Regions from separate parts of the Alkaliphilus crotonatoxidans genome, predicted to be linked through region 1. Evidence: riboswitches for the same ligand, from Rfam matches in the RefSeq annotation. Region 1 holds a riboswitch; the other holds the start of a gene.
The links. A riboswitch is a leader RNA that binds a small molecule or an ion and turns the genes downstream of it on or off. The one in region 1 is predicted to bind molybdenum cofactor.
Positions count from the first base shown of each region.

Region 2: linked by a shared signal. The riboswitch ahead of ACYQ1I_RS12170 (molybdopterin-binding protein) and the one ahead of moaA (GTP 3',8-cyclase MoaA) in region 1 are both predicted to bind molybdenum cofactor.

Region 1 is NZ_BAAHXS010000003.1:16,315-21,852, forward strand. It holds gene nuoF (NADH-quinone oxidoreductase subunit NuoF) at 1-626, shown strand, start outside; gene fdhF (formate dehydrogenase subunit alpha) at 666-3,338, shown strand; molybdenum cofactor riboswitch at 3,440-3,556, shown strand; gene moaA (GTP 3',8-cyclase MoaA) at 3,641-4,603, shown strand; gene ACYQ1I_RS01145 (hypothetical protein) at 4,609-5,019, shown strand; gene ACYQ1I_RS01150 (ABC transporter substrate-binding protein) at 5,139-5,538, shown strand, end outside.
Region 2 is NZ_BAAHXS010000006.1:15,233-20,770, forward strand. It holds gene ACYQ1I_RS12160 (DNA polymerase IV) at 110-1,186, shown strand; gene ACYQ1I_RS12165 (XdhC family protein) at 1,183-2,253, shown strand; molybdenum cofactor riboswitch at 2,335-2,454, shown strand; gene ACYQ1I_RS12170 (molybdopterin-binding protein) at 2,575-3,591, shown strand; gene ACYQ1I_RS12175 (ferredoxin-like protein) at 3,726-4,394, shown strand; gene ACYQ1I_RS12180 (aldehyde ferredoxin oxidoreductase) at 4,419-5,538, shown strand, end outside.

The sequences.
Region 1 (5,538 bases):
TTAAGGCAGTTCAAACAGGAGGCCCTTCAGGGGGATGTATTCCGGCAGATCATTTGGATGTTCCCATTGACTACGATAACCTGATCAAGCTGGGTTCCATGATGGGCTCCGGTGGAATGATCGTTATGGATGAGGATAATTGCATGGTGGATATTGCCCGATTTTTCTTGGATTTTACCGTTGATGAATCCTGTGGAAAATGTACCCCATGCCGAGAGGGAACCAAAAGAATGCTTGAGCTTTTAGAGAAAATTACCGAGGGGAAGGGAGAATTGACCGATATCGATAAGCTGGAGTCCCTGGCCAAGGGCATTAAAGCAGCTTCTCTCTGTGGTTTAGGCCAAACAGCACCAAACCCAGTCCTTTCAACCCTTCGCTACTTCAGACATGAATACGAGGCCCATGTCAAGGAAAAAAGATGTCCTGCGGGGGTATGTCAGGCCCTTTTACAATATCGGGTCATTTCAGAGGAATGTAAAAAATGCGGTATTTGTGCTGGTAAGTGTCCCGTTGGCTGTATTGAAGGTGTAAAGGGCAAAGAGGTCTATTTCATCAAACAAGAGGACTGTGTTAAATGCGGTGCCTGTATGGCGGCCTGTCCCTTTAAAGCCATTTCCAAGGGCTAAAGGTTCCGGTTAGTAAATCGATCAGAAGGAGGATAAAGGATGATCACCTTAAAAATAAATGGACTTGAAGTACAGGTACAGGAGGGTACAACCATACTTCAGGCGGCAGCAAAGCTGGGAATTAAAATTCCAACCTTTTGTCATGACCCGAGGCTGGTACCCCATGGTTCCTGTAGAATTTGTGTTGTTGAGGTGGAGGGAGGGCGAAATCTACCCACCGCCTGTACCACTCCTGTTCAAGCGGGAATGTCGGTCTGGACAGAAAGCGACAGTGTTGTTGAAGCGAGAAAAGAAATACTAGATTTACTGCTGGCCAATCATCCGCTGGATTGTTTAACCTGCCAAAAGGCCGGCCGATGTACTTTGCAGGATCTTTGCTATCAATATGATATTAAGGAAAGCTCCTATCGGGGAGAAGTGAAGGAATTTGAAATAGATGATTCAAATCCCTTCTATATCAGTGATCAAAATAAATGTATTCTCTGCGGAAAATGTGTTTATGTTTGCTCACAGCTTCAGGGAACCGACGCCATCGGCTTTGCCGAGCGGGGTTTTCCCACCCATATTGCTACACCCTTTGATAAAGGTCTGGCCCATTCCACCTGTGTATCTTGCGGTAACTGTGTTTCAGTTTGCCCTGTGGGGGCCCTGATGCCTAAAAGCAAGGAGAAGTTCAGATATTGGGAAACCAAAACCGTTAGAACCACCTGCTCCTATTGTGGTGTGGGCTGCCAAATGGATCTTTTTGTTAAGGAAAATCGTGTCGTGGCGGTGGAGCCCGCCATGGGCCCTTCCAACCAGGGACTGCTTTGCGTGAAGGGTAAATTTGCCTTTAATTTTATCAATCATCCAGAACGCTTAACCAAGCCCTTGATCAGAAGGGATGGCAAGCTGGTGGAGGCCACCTGGGAAGAGGCCTATGAAGTGATCGTCGGAAAAATTAATGAGGTTAAGGAGCAGTATGGCCCCAAGGCCATTGCCGGTTTCTCCTCCGCCAGGGTTACCAATGAAGAAAACTACCTGATGATGAAATTAATCAGAGGGGTTATCGGCAGTAATAATGTTGACCATTGTGCCAGACTATGCCACGCCTCCACCGTAGCGGGCCTGGCCACCACCCTGGGTAGCGGAGCCATGACGAACCCCATTCAAGACGTAATGAAGGCTGATGCCATATTTGTAACGGGCTCTAACACCACCGAAGCCCATCCCGTTATGGCCACCTTTATTAAACGTGCTGTTAAGGAAGGAAAAAAGCTGATTGTGGCTGATCCAAGGGAAATAGAATTGGCCCATTATGCCGATGTCTACTTAAAAATAAAGCCTGGTACCAGCGTAGCCCTTTCAAATGCCATGATTCATGTCATTTTGGAATCGGGACTGACAGATCAAGACTATATAAAAGAACACACAGAAGGCTTCGAGAATTTAAGAGAACTGGTAAAGGAATATACACCGGAGCGAGTAGCTAAGATCTGCGAGGTTAGTGAAACGGATATTCTAAGGGCGGCAAAAATTTATGGTGAAGCTCAGCGGGCCAGCATTATCTACTCCATGGGAATTACCCAGCATATTAACGGTACCGATAATGTGATGAGCCTTTCTAACCTGGCATTAGTTACGGGGAACCTTGGGAAGGAAGGCGGCGGGGTAAACCCCTTGAGGGGGCAGAATAACGTACAGGGAGCCTGTGATATGGGGGCCTTGCCCAATGTCTTTACCGGGTATCAGCAGGTAAGCAATCCGGCCACCATAGAAAAATTTGAGGCCGCCTGGGGCACAAAGCTGTCTGACGAGGTGGGGTTAACGGTGACTGAGGCCATTCCTGCGGCTGAAAGGGGCGACATTAAGCTGCTTTATATTATGGGGGAAAACCCAATGGTTTCAGACCCTGACACAAAGCATGTACAAAAAGGGCTTGAAAAGGCATTTTTAATTGTACAAGACATTTTCCTAACCGAGACGGCTGCCCTGGCCGATGTCGTGTTACCGGCGTCAACCTTTGCAGAAAAGGATGGAACCTTTACCAACACTGAAAGACGGGTACAGAGAATCCGTAGGGCTGTTGAATCTCCGGGGGAAGCCAAGGCCGATTGGGTGATCCTGATGGAGCTGATGAATTTACTGGGCTATCGTAAAACATATCCCAATCCGGAAGCTATTTTCGACGAGATCAGGGCAGTGACCCCTCAGTATGCCGGTATTACCTACGATCGTATTGATCAGGCAGGAATTTCGTGGCCCTGCCCCACTGAGGATCACCCCGGTACACCCATTTTACATGTGGGTAAGCCTGCCAGGGGAACAGCTATCCTAAAACCTGTTGAATGGATAGAATCCGTTGAACTGGGTGACGAGGCTTATCCCTACGTGCTGACCACCGGTAGAATACTGTATCAATACCATACCCGAACCATGTCAGACAAAACCAGGGGGGTACACCAAATTGCCCCAGAGGCCTATGTAGAAATTCATCCTGCCCTGGCAAAGGAGAAGGCCATTGACGATGGAGATTGGGTAGCGGTATCTTCTAAACGAGGTACCATTACCATAAAGGCCAAGGTAACGGATAAGGTGGCCCGTGGAGTCGTCTTTATCCCCTTCCACTGGGCCAATGGTGCCAATGTTTTAACCAATGGAGAGGTGCTGGATCAATACTGTAAAATACCTGGGTTAAAGGTTACCGGTGTTAAAATAGAAAAATTAGCATAAATTTGGTTTTAACCAGCATCCCAGGGGACATGGCCTTTGATATTCATAAATTCGTTTTAATTAGACAAAATTCGTGATATAATTAAAAATAGTTAAATTAAAAACAATATTATTTCCGAGCTATTCTTTCTAAGGTAGACACTATGAAAAATAGCCCATGGGTATAGAAAGAAATTTTTATGCCTCCCTTTTTGGAAAGGAAATAAGCTGGTGTATGATCTTATTGAGCCAGTCCTTCCTTGAAGGACTGGCTTTTGATCAATTAATGTAAGGCTTATTCATTTTATTAATGGGGTGAGGTAATGCAGGATATTTATCAACGAAAAATTAATTATATGAGAATTTCCATTACTGACTTGTGCAACCTGCGCTGTCAATACTGTATGCCCGAGACGGGAATTCCCAAAAAGCATCACCGGCAAATGATGACCTTTGAAGAAATTGTTGCGGTGGTCAGGGCTGGGGCCAAGCTTGGTATTAATAAAATCAGACTGACCGGTGGTGAGCCGTTGGTAAAAAGAGATATTGTTAAGCTAATTTCAGAAATTGCCAGTATCGACGGAATTCAAGATGTGGCTTTGACCACCAATGGTTTACTTTTGAAGGATATGGCCCATGACCTGAAGGCGGCGGGATTAAAACGTTTGAATATTAGTATTGACTCCTTAAAGCCCAAAAGATACCATGAAATTACCAGGGGCGGAGATTTACACCGGGTGATGGATGGGATACAAGAGACCCTGAGGCTGGGACTAACCCCTGTCAAGCTTAATGTTGTGGCCATTGGCGGTATCAACGAGGATGAAATAGATGATTTTGCTCGCTTGACCCTTCAAGACCCCATTGACGTCAGGTTTATTGAGCTGATGCCCATGGGGGAAGCCAGTCAATGGGCCCAGGAACGTTTTTTATCCAATGAAGAAATTAAAAGTAGAATTCATGGTTTAATCCCCTTAGAAAAAGACAGTTCAGGACCTGCCATCTATTATCAGCTTCCCGAAGGAAAGGGAAGAATTGGCTTCATAAACCCCATTAGTGCTCACTTTTGCGGCAGCTGCAATCGTATTCGATTAACCAGCGACGGAAAGCTGAAGCCCTGTCTCCATAGCAATCGTGAGATAGACATTAGGGAAGCCCTAAAAAATACCCATCATTCCCTTGAAGAAGTGATAGAGAGCGCCATTTTAGCGAAGCCTGAAAGACATCATCTGTACACCCAGGAGCAGGAAATCAGCCTTCGTAATATGTTTGAAATAGGGGGCTGATGCACTTGAGGGTAGAGAAGATATTCATAAAGGGAGCCCATGGGCTGGAGGCCAAAGGAGAAACAGAGATCAATGCTTGTCTATTCCAGGGAAAGGTAGCCCATCGTCAAGTGAGTCTGATGGGAGCAGATTCCTTTAAAAGGCTGAAGGATGACGGCCTAAAGGGCTTTTGTCACCTGAGGTTTTTTCCCAATTTTGTATTGTTTGGCCTTGAAATAGGACAGGTTGAAATAGGGCAGCAATACCGCCTGGGAAACGCTATTATCGAGGTTAGTGAAGTGGAAAAGGAATGTCATAGCCATTGCCCCGCCTTTCGTGATGGGTATTCCTGCGGCTTAAACCGGGAGATGTTTTTTGCGGTCATTGTTCAGTCGGGCAAGGCGGCCCTGGGAAGCAAATTTCAAATAATTGAATAGGTCAATTTTGTGTGAACCCCCCTCTGAAGATGGGGGTCTATTTATTTTTATTTCCCCCACATCCCAATGAATAAAGGTTTTTTAAAGGGAATACATTAGAGAAGGGGGGATGCTATAGTATGAAGAAAAAAAAGCGTAAACTCAGAATAAGGCCCATTTTGTCGATGATCCTTACCGTCTTTATTGTAATGGGGCCTTACTATTTTCTGGCACATCGGCCCAATCTTATAGATCAGTCAAACTCCCCTGAGGAAGGTCCGCAATGGACAGGTATTATCAGTTTTTGGGATTATCCACGATTAGATCAAAAAACAGGCAGCAGCTATGGATGGATTAGTGAAAAAATAAGGGCCTTTGAAAAGGCCCATCCAGGGGTCTATATAGATTTTAACGGACTCACCTGGGATAAGGGCCCGGAAAAGCTGGAGGCAGCCCTCGAAAGCAATCATATGCCGGATATTTTACCTGTGGGAAGCGATTATCGCCTGATGAATCAGGAAATTTTACAGCCCCTTGAAC
Region 2 (5,538 bases), on a different contig from region 1:
TCAATCGGTTAGGTTTGACAGCCACTGAAAAAAGAAGTAGAATCAAAGTCGAAGGATAGAGGGGGTTTTCTTAAATTTTTCAAATCAAAATTAAAGAGGTGAGTACCCCTTGAGATCAATTATACATGTGGATTTAGATGCCTTTTTTGCCTCTGTGGAACAGGTGGATAATCCGGCCCTTTTGGGTAAGCCCGTGGTGGTGGGGGGAACTGGTGGAAGAGGGGTTGTGGCCACCTGTTCCTACGAAGCCAGGAAATTTGGGATACATTCTGCCATGCCAACCTATTTAGCCAGGCAAAGGTGTCCCCATGCCATTTTTATTCCTCCACGGCACAGGCGGTATAAAGAGGCTTCCCGGAAGGTTTTTGCTGTATTTTATGAAATAACCGATCAAGTAGAGCCCTTGTCGTTGGATGAAGCCTATTTAGACGTGTCAGGGTTGTCATTAGAGCCAGAGACCCTGGGTCAAAGGATCAAAAAAGAGGTTTTAAGGCGAACCGGATTAACGATTTCCGTTGGGGTATCCTATAACAAATTTTTAGCTAAGCTGGCCTCCGACTGGAACAAGCCCAATGGCTTTACTGTTATTACAAGGGATATGATTCCAGGATTGCTGTTGCCTTTGCCCATTCAGAAGGTCCATGGAATTGGAGTAAAAACAGCCAATAAGCTAAATCAAATAGGAATATTTACAATAGAGGATTTAATGCAGCTGCCACAGGATTATCTGATTCATTACCTCGGAAAAAGTGGACAGGAGGTATATGATCGAATCAGGGGTATTGATCATCGACCCGTAGAGCCCAGCCGTGAAAGAAAATCAATTGGTCGGGAAACTACCCTTGATCAAGATACCCAGGACAGGGAACTGCTTAAAAGTCATCTATTGGCCTTTTCTGAGGAAATTTCCACTTATTTGAAAAATCATTGCCTTTCTGCTAAAACCATAACACTAAAGATCAAAACTGCCGCCTTTGAGAATCATACAAAGCGTAAAACATTGATGACCTATACCGATCAGAAAAATGAGATTTATCAAGTGGCCCTGGCCCTGCTGGCTGGAATCAGCCTTGAAATGGGCATAAGGCTGATTGGATTGGCTGTATCAAATTTAACCGATGAAATTGTACCTGAACAGCTTTCTTTTTTTAATCAGGATCAAGAGAAGGAGGAGAAAAAGAAATGACATCAAATATCTATGAAACTCTGATGGATTCCTTGAACAACGGCAGCAAGGCGGTCGTTGTCACCCAGATAAAAAAAGGTGAAAAAAATGAGCGGGATTCCATTCAAAAGGTAATTTTTGAGGAGGATTTCATACTGAATCCAGGGGCAATAGCCGAAGGGGAGCCCTTGGCGATGGCTAAGGCCGCCTTAACCACAGGAAAACTGCAATATGATGAGAAATTGGCCATACTGGCGGAACCCTATTACCCGGAGCCACGGCTCATTATATTGGGTGGGGGACATATTGCAAAGCCCCTGGCTGAACTGGGAAATCGTGCAGGCTTTGTGGTAACAGTGGTAGACGACCGTCCTTCCTTTGCCAACAGGGGAAGATTCCCCTTAGCTGACCAGGTAATTTGCCAGGACTTTCAAAGCTGCTTCCAACAATTGCAATTAAATAGGTCGACCTATGTTGTAATCGTTACCAGAGGCCATCGGCACGACCTTGTTTGCCTAAAAGAGGTAATGAAGTACCAAACAGCCTATACGGGGATGATTGGCTCCAAGAAAAGGGTAAAGAGTGTTAAGGAACTGCTTCTGGAGGAGGGGTATGACAAAGAACAGGTGAGTAGGGTGAATGCCCCCATTGGGTTGGACATTGGTGCCGTAACCCCTGATGAAATTGCCATTGCCATTATTGCAGAGGTTATAAGCTACCGAAGAAGGGGTGGAAAGCCAGAGGACCTAAGGGCAGAAAAAATTAACTGGCCCGAATATGACCGAGAGGTGCTATGGGAATTAATAGAAAAAAAGGATCAGCCCAGGGCATTGATCACCATTTTGTCTGCCAAGGGCTCGGTACCCAGAAAGGCAGGGGCAAAAATGATTGTATGGCCCGATGGCAGAACACTGGGTAGTATTGGTGGAGGCTGCAGCGAGGCAGAGGTGATTACAACAGCCTATGGGGCTATTGATAAGGGAAAATATATGCTTAAAACCGTAGATATGACAGGTCAAATGGCTGAAGATGAAGGGATGGTGTGTGGTGGTGTGATGCAGGTGGCCATTGAACCCCTTGGATTATAAGACCACACTAAATTAAAGATTGACAAAATAAAGTTAATAAATTAACATAAGTATTATAGAAGTATTTTTCTCAATTGAAATAAAAATCAATTACTCCGAGCACTCCTGCCTGTAGAGTTACCTCCATGGTTGGTTTGCCGATAGGGTATTATTGGAAACGATAATGCCTCCCCTGAGGAAAGGAGCCAGATCAGTATGTTAGTTTGCCATTAAGGCAGGCTTGCTCCTTTATGCAATGATAAAGGGGCTTTTTTATTGTTAAAATAAGTCTCCCCAAAAGGTTAACTGCCTGAAAGAGTAAATAGCAATAGGAGGTAGGCAATGAAGAAGGTGAAGGTGGAAGAAAGTGTAGGAATGGTTTTGGCCCACGATTTAACCCAAATTACAGGTGAATTTAAGGGTGCTGCCTTTAAAAAGGGCCACATTATACAGGATGAAGACATTGAAAGGCTCAAGGATATGGGCAAGGAGTACATTTACCTTCTGGAGCTGGGGGATCATCAAATTCATGAAAATCAAGCCGCCGTCAGAATGGCCCGGTCAGCAGGTGGGGTAGGTATACGTTTTCAGGACCCCAGTGAGGGGAAGGTAAACTTCATTGCAGAATATGACGGCCTGTTAAAGGTAGACGTTGAAATGCTGGATAAAATCAACAATATCGAGGATGTTTGCATGGCTGTGCTTCACAATAATACCCCTGTAGCTAAAAATCAGATTGTGGCCGGCACCAGAATCATTCCTTTGGTAACCGATAAAAGCAAGGTTGAGGCTGTAGAGGACCTTTGCTATGGGAAGGAAATAATTGCTGTAAAACCCTATAGGGCCATGAGGGTGGGAGCAGTGGTAACAGGCAACGAAGTCTATTATGGCAGAATCGAAGATCGGTTTGCAAAGGTTTTTCAGGAAAAGGTGAACCATTACGGTTCAACCCTTGAAAAAATAATTTATGCACCAGATGATGCCCGATTGATAGCCGAAGGCATTAATAAATTAATAGAGGCGGGCTGTGAAATGGTTATTACCTCTGGAGGCATGTCGGTGGACCCAGATGATGTCACACCTGATGGAATCAGGTTAACCGGTGCAAGGGTGGTAAGCTATGGGGCTCCGGTGCTACCTGGTGCCATGTTGATGCTGGCCTATCAAGGAGAAATTCCCATTGTTGGTATACCTGGCTGTGGTATGTATCACAAAACAACTATTTTCGATTTGATTTTTCCCCGGTTATTAGCCGGTGAAACAGTTACAAAAGCAGATATTGCAAGACTAGGACATGGTGGACTGTGTACCCACTGTAATCCATGTACTTATCCGGTCTGCGGCTTTGGAAAGGCCTAAAGACAATAAATAGCTTCCCCGGGGGTATGCCGTAATAGGCATTATATAAATAGGGGGCAGTAAGGTTAATACTTTATTAACAAAATTGCCTTCAGCAGGAACAGGGTTGAATTTAATAAATAGGAGGGAGAGATATGATGTTAGAAAACGAAAAAAAGAGCTTTCTGGAGAGAACCAGCACAAGAAGAGAGTTTTTGAAAATGACAGGAAAGGGAATGGCGGGTATTGCTGTATCCTATTCTGTCCTTAGCCTGTTTGGCTGTTCACCCAAGGAGGAGGATGTAACGGGCTATGCCCTGGCTACAGGACTATTAATTGCAGACAGAAGCCGCTGTTCCGGCTGTCAGCGCTGTGAAATGGCCTGTACCGTTGCCAATGATGGAAAGGCCAGTGCCAAACTTGCCAGGGTTAAGGTAAGCCGAAGCTTTTACTTCGGTACCACCGAAAAGCCCAGCAGCAACTATCGTTATGAGGATGGACACTTTGGAAACTTCCTAATGACACCAGAAACCTGCAAGCAGTGTAGTGAGCCTGCCTGTGGCGAGGCCTGTCCTGTTGGTGCCATTGAAGCTGCCCCAAATACTGGTACCAGGGTAGTCAATGTTGAAAAATGTGTAGGCTGCGGTATGTGTACAGAGGCGTGCCCATGGCATTTACCCACTGTTGATTCAGAAACAGGAAAGTCTACAAAATGTATTTTATGCGGTGCCTGCGCCGAGCATTGCTGTACGGGAGCATTGAGAGTTATTCCCTGGGAAGAAGTAAGCCGTGTAATGAAGAAGCACGGATACAGCTTTGCTTAATACCAGAAAAGGAGGAGAAGATAGATGGCAAAAATCACTGGTTGGACAGGAAAATTATTAAGAGTTAATTTAACAACAAGCGCAATTACTGTGGAGGATACCCTTAAATATAAAGATTTTATAGGTGGTGCAGGAATTGGGTACAAGGTAATGTTTGATGAGGTACCCCAGGGAACAAAGCCCTATGATGAGGCAAATAAGATTGTATTTGCCGTTGGGCCCCTTACCGGTACCGGGGCTCCCTGTAGCGGCCGAACTAATATTACATCCTTACTTCCGTCAAATCCCTATCATGCTGTATCAGATAGCCATATGGGAGGAAACTTTGGGCCAGTATTAAAATTTGCTGGCTGGGATGGTATTATCGTCGAGGGAAAGGCCAGCAGCCCTGTATGGATCAAAATTGAGGATGATCAAGTCAGCATTGAAGACGCTTCACATTTATGGGGAAAGGGAACCGTTGAAACCAATGCAACCTTGACGGAGGAATTGGGTGAAGGCTCCTGTGTGGCCTCCATAGGCCAGGCCGGTGAAAACATGGTTAACCTGTCATTGATTGTCAATAGTATTTCCCATTCAGCAGGGGGCCACGGCGGAATTTTAGGCTCTAAAAATTTGAAGGCCATTGGTGTAATGGGAACCCAGGCGGTTAGCATAGCAGAGGGCAAGGCCCAGGAATGGCTGAAGCTAAATAAGTACTTTACCGACGAAATTGTAGGGGCCAATAATCAGCACGTCGTCCCCAACAGTCCCCAATCCTGGGCGGAGTACCATAATCCAGCAGTTCGATGGACAGCCCAAAACGGCTTGTTCTGGGGAGCTGCCAACCCTAAGGTGGAAACCGGAGAGTGTCCTCCAGGGGAAACCAACAAGGTGGGGCTTCGAACCCAGAAGGCAGTATTTGACCTGGGGCCCGTGGCAGAATCAAGAACCATTAAAATGGGAGGCTGCCATTCCTGTCCTATACGATGTCAAAGTAATATGTATGTACCGGAGCTTGAAAAATATGGGTTGCCCCCCTACGGCACCAGTACGTGTATCGGCTACTCCTCGCCAGGGCTAGTAATGCTGAAGGGCTACTCTGATGGTGAAAAGAATGGAGTAACGGCCTTAGTAGCAAAAAGTCTGGGAGCAAGATTGGCTG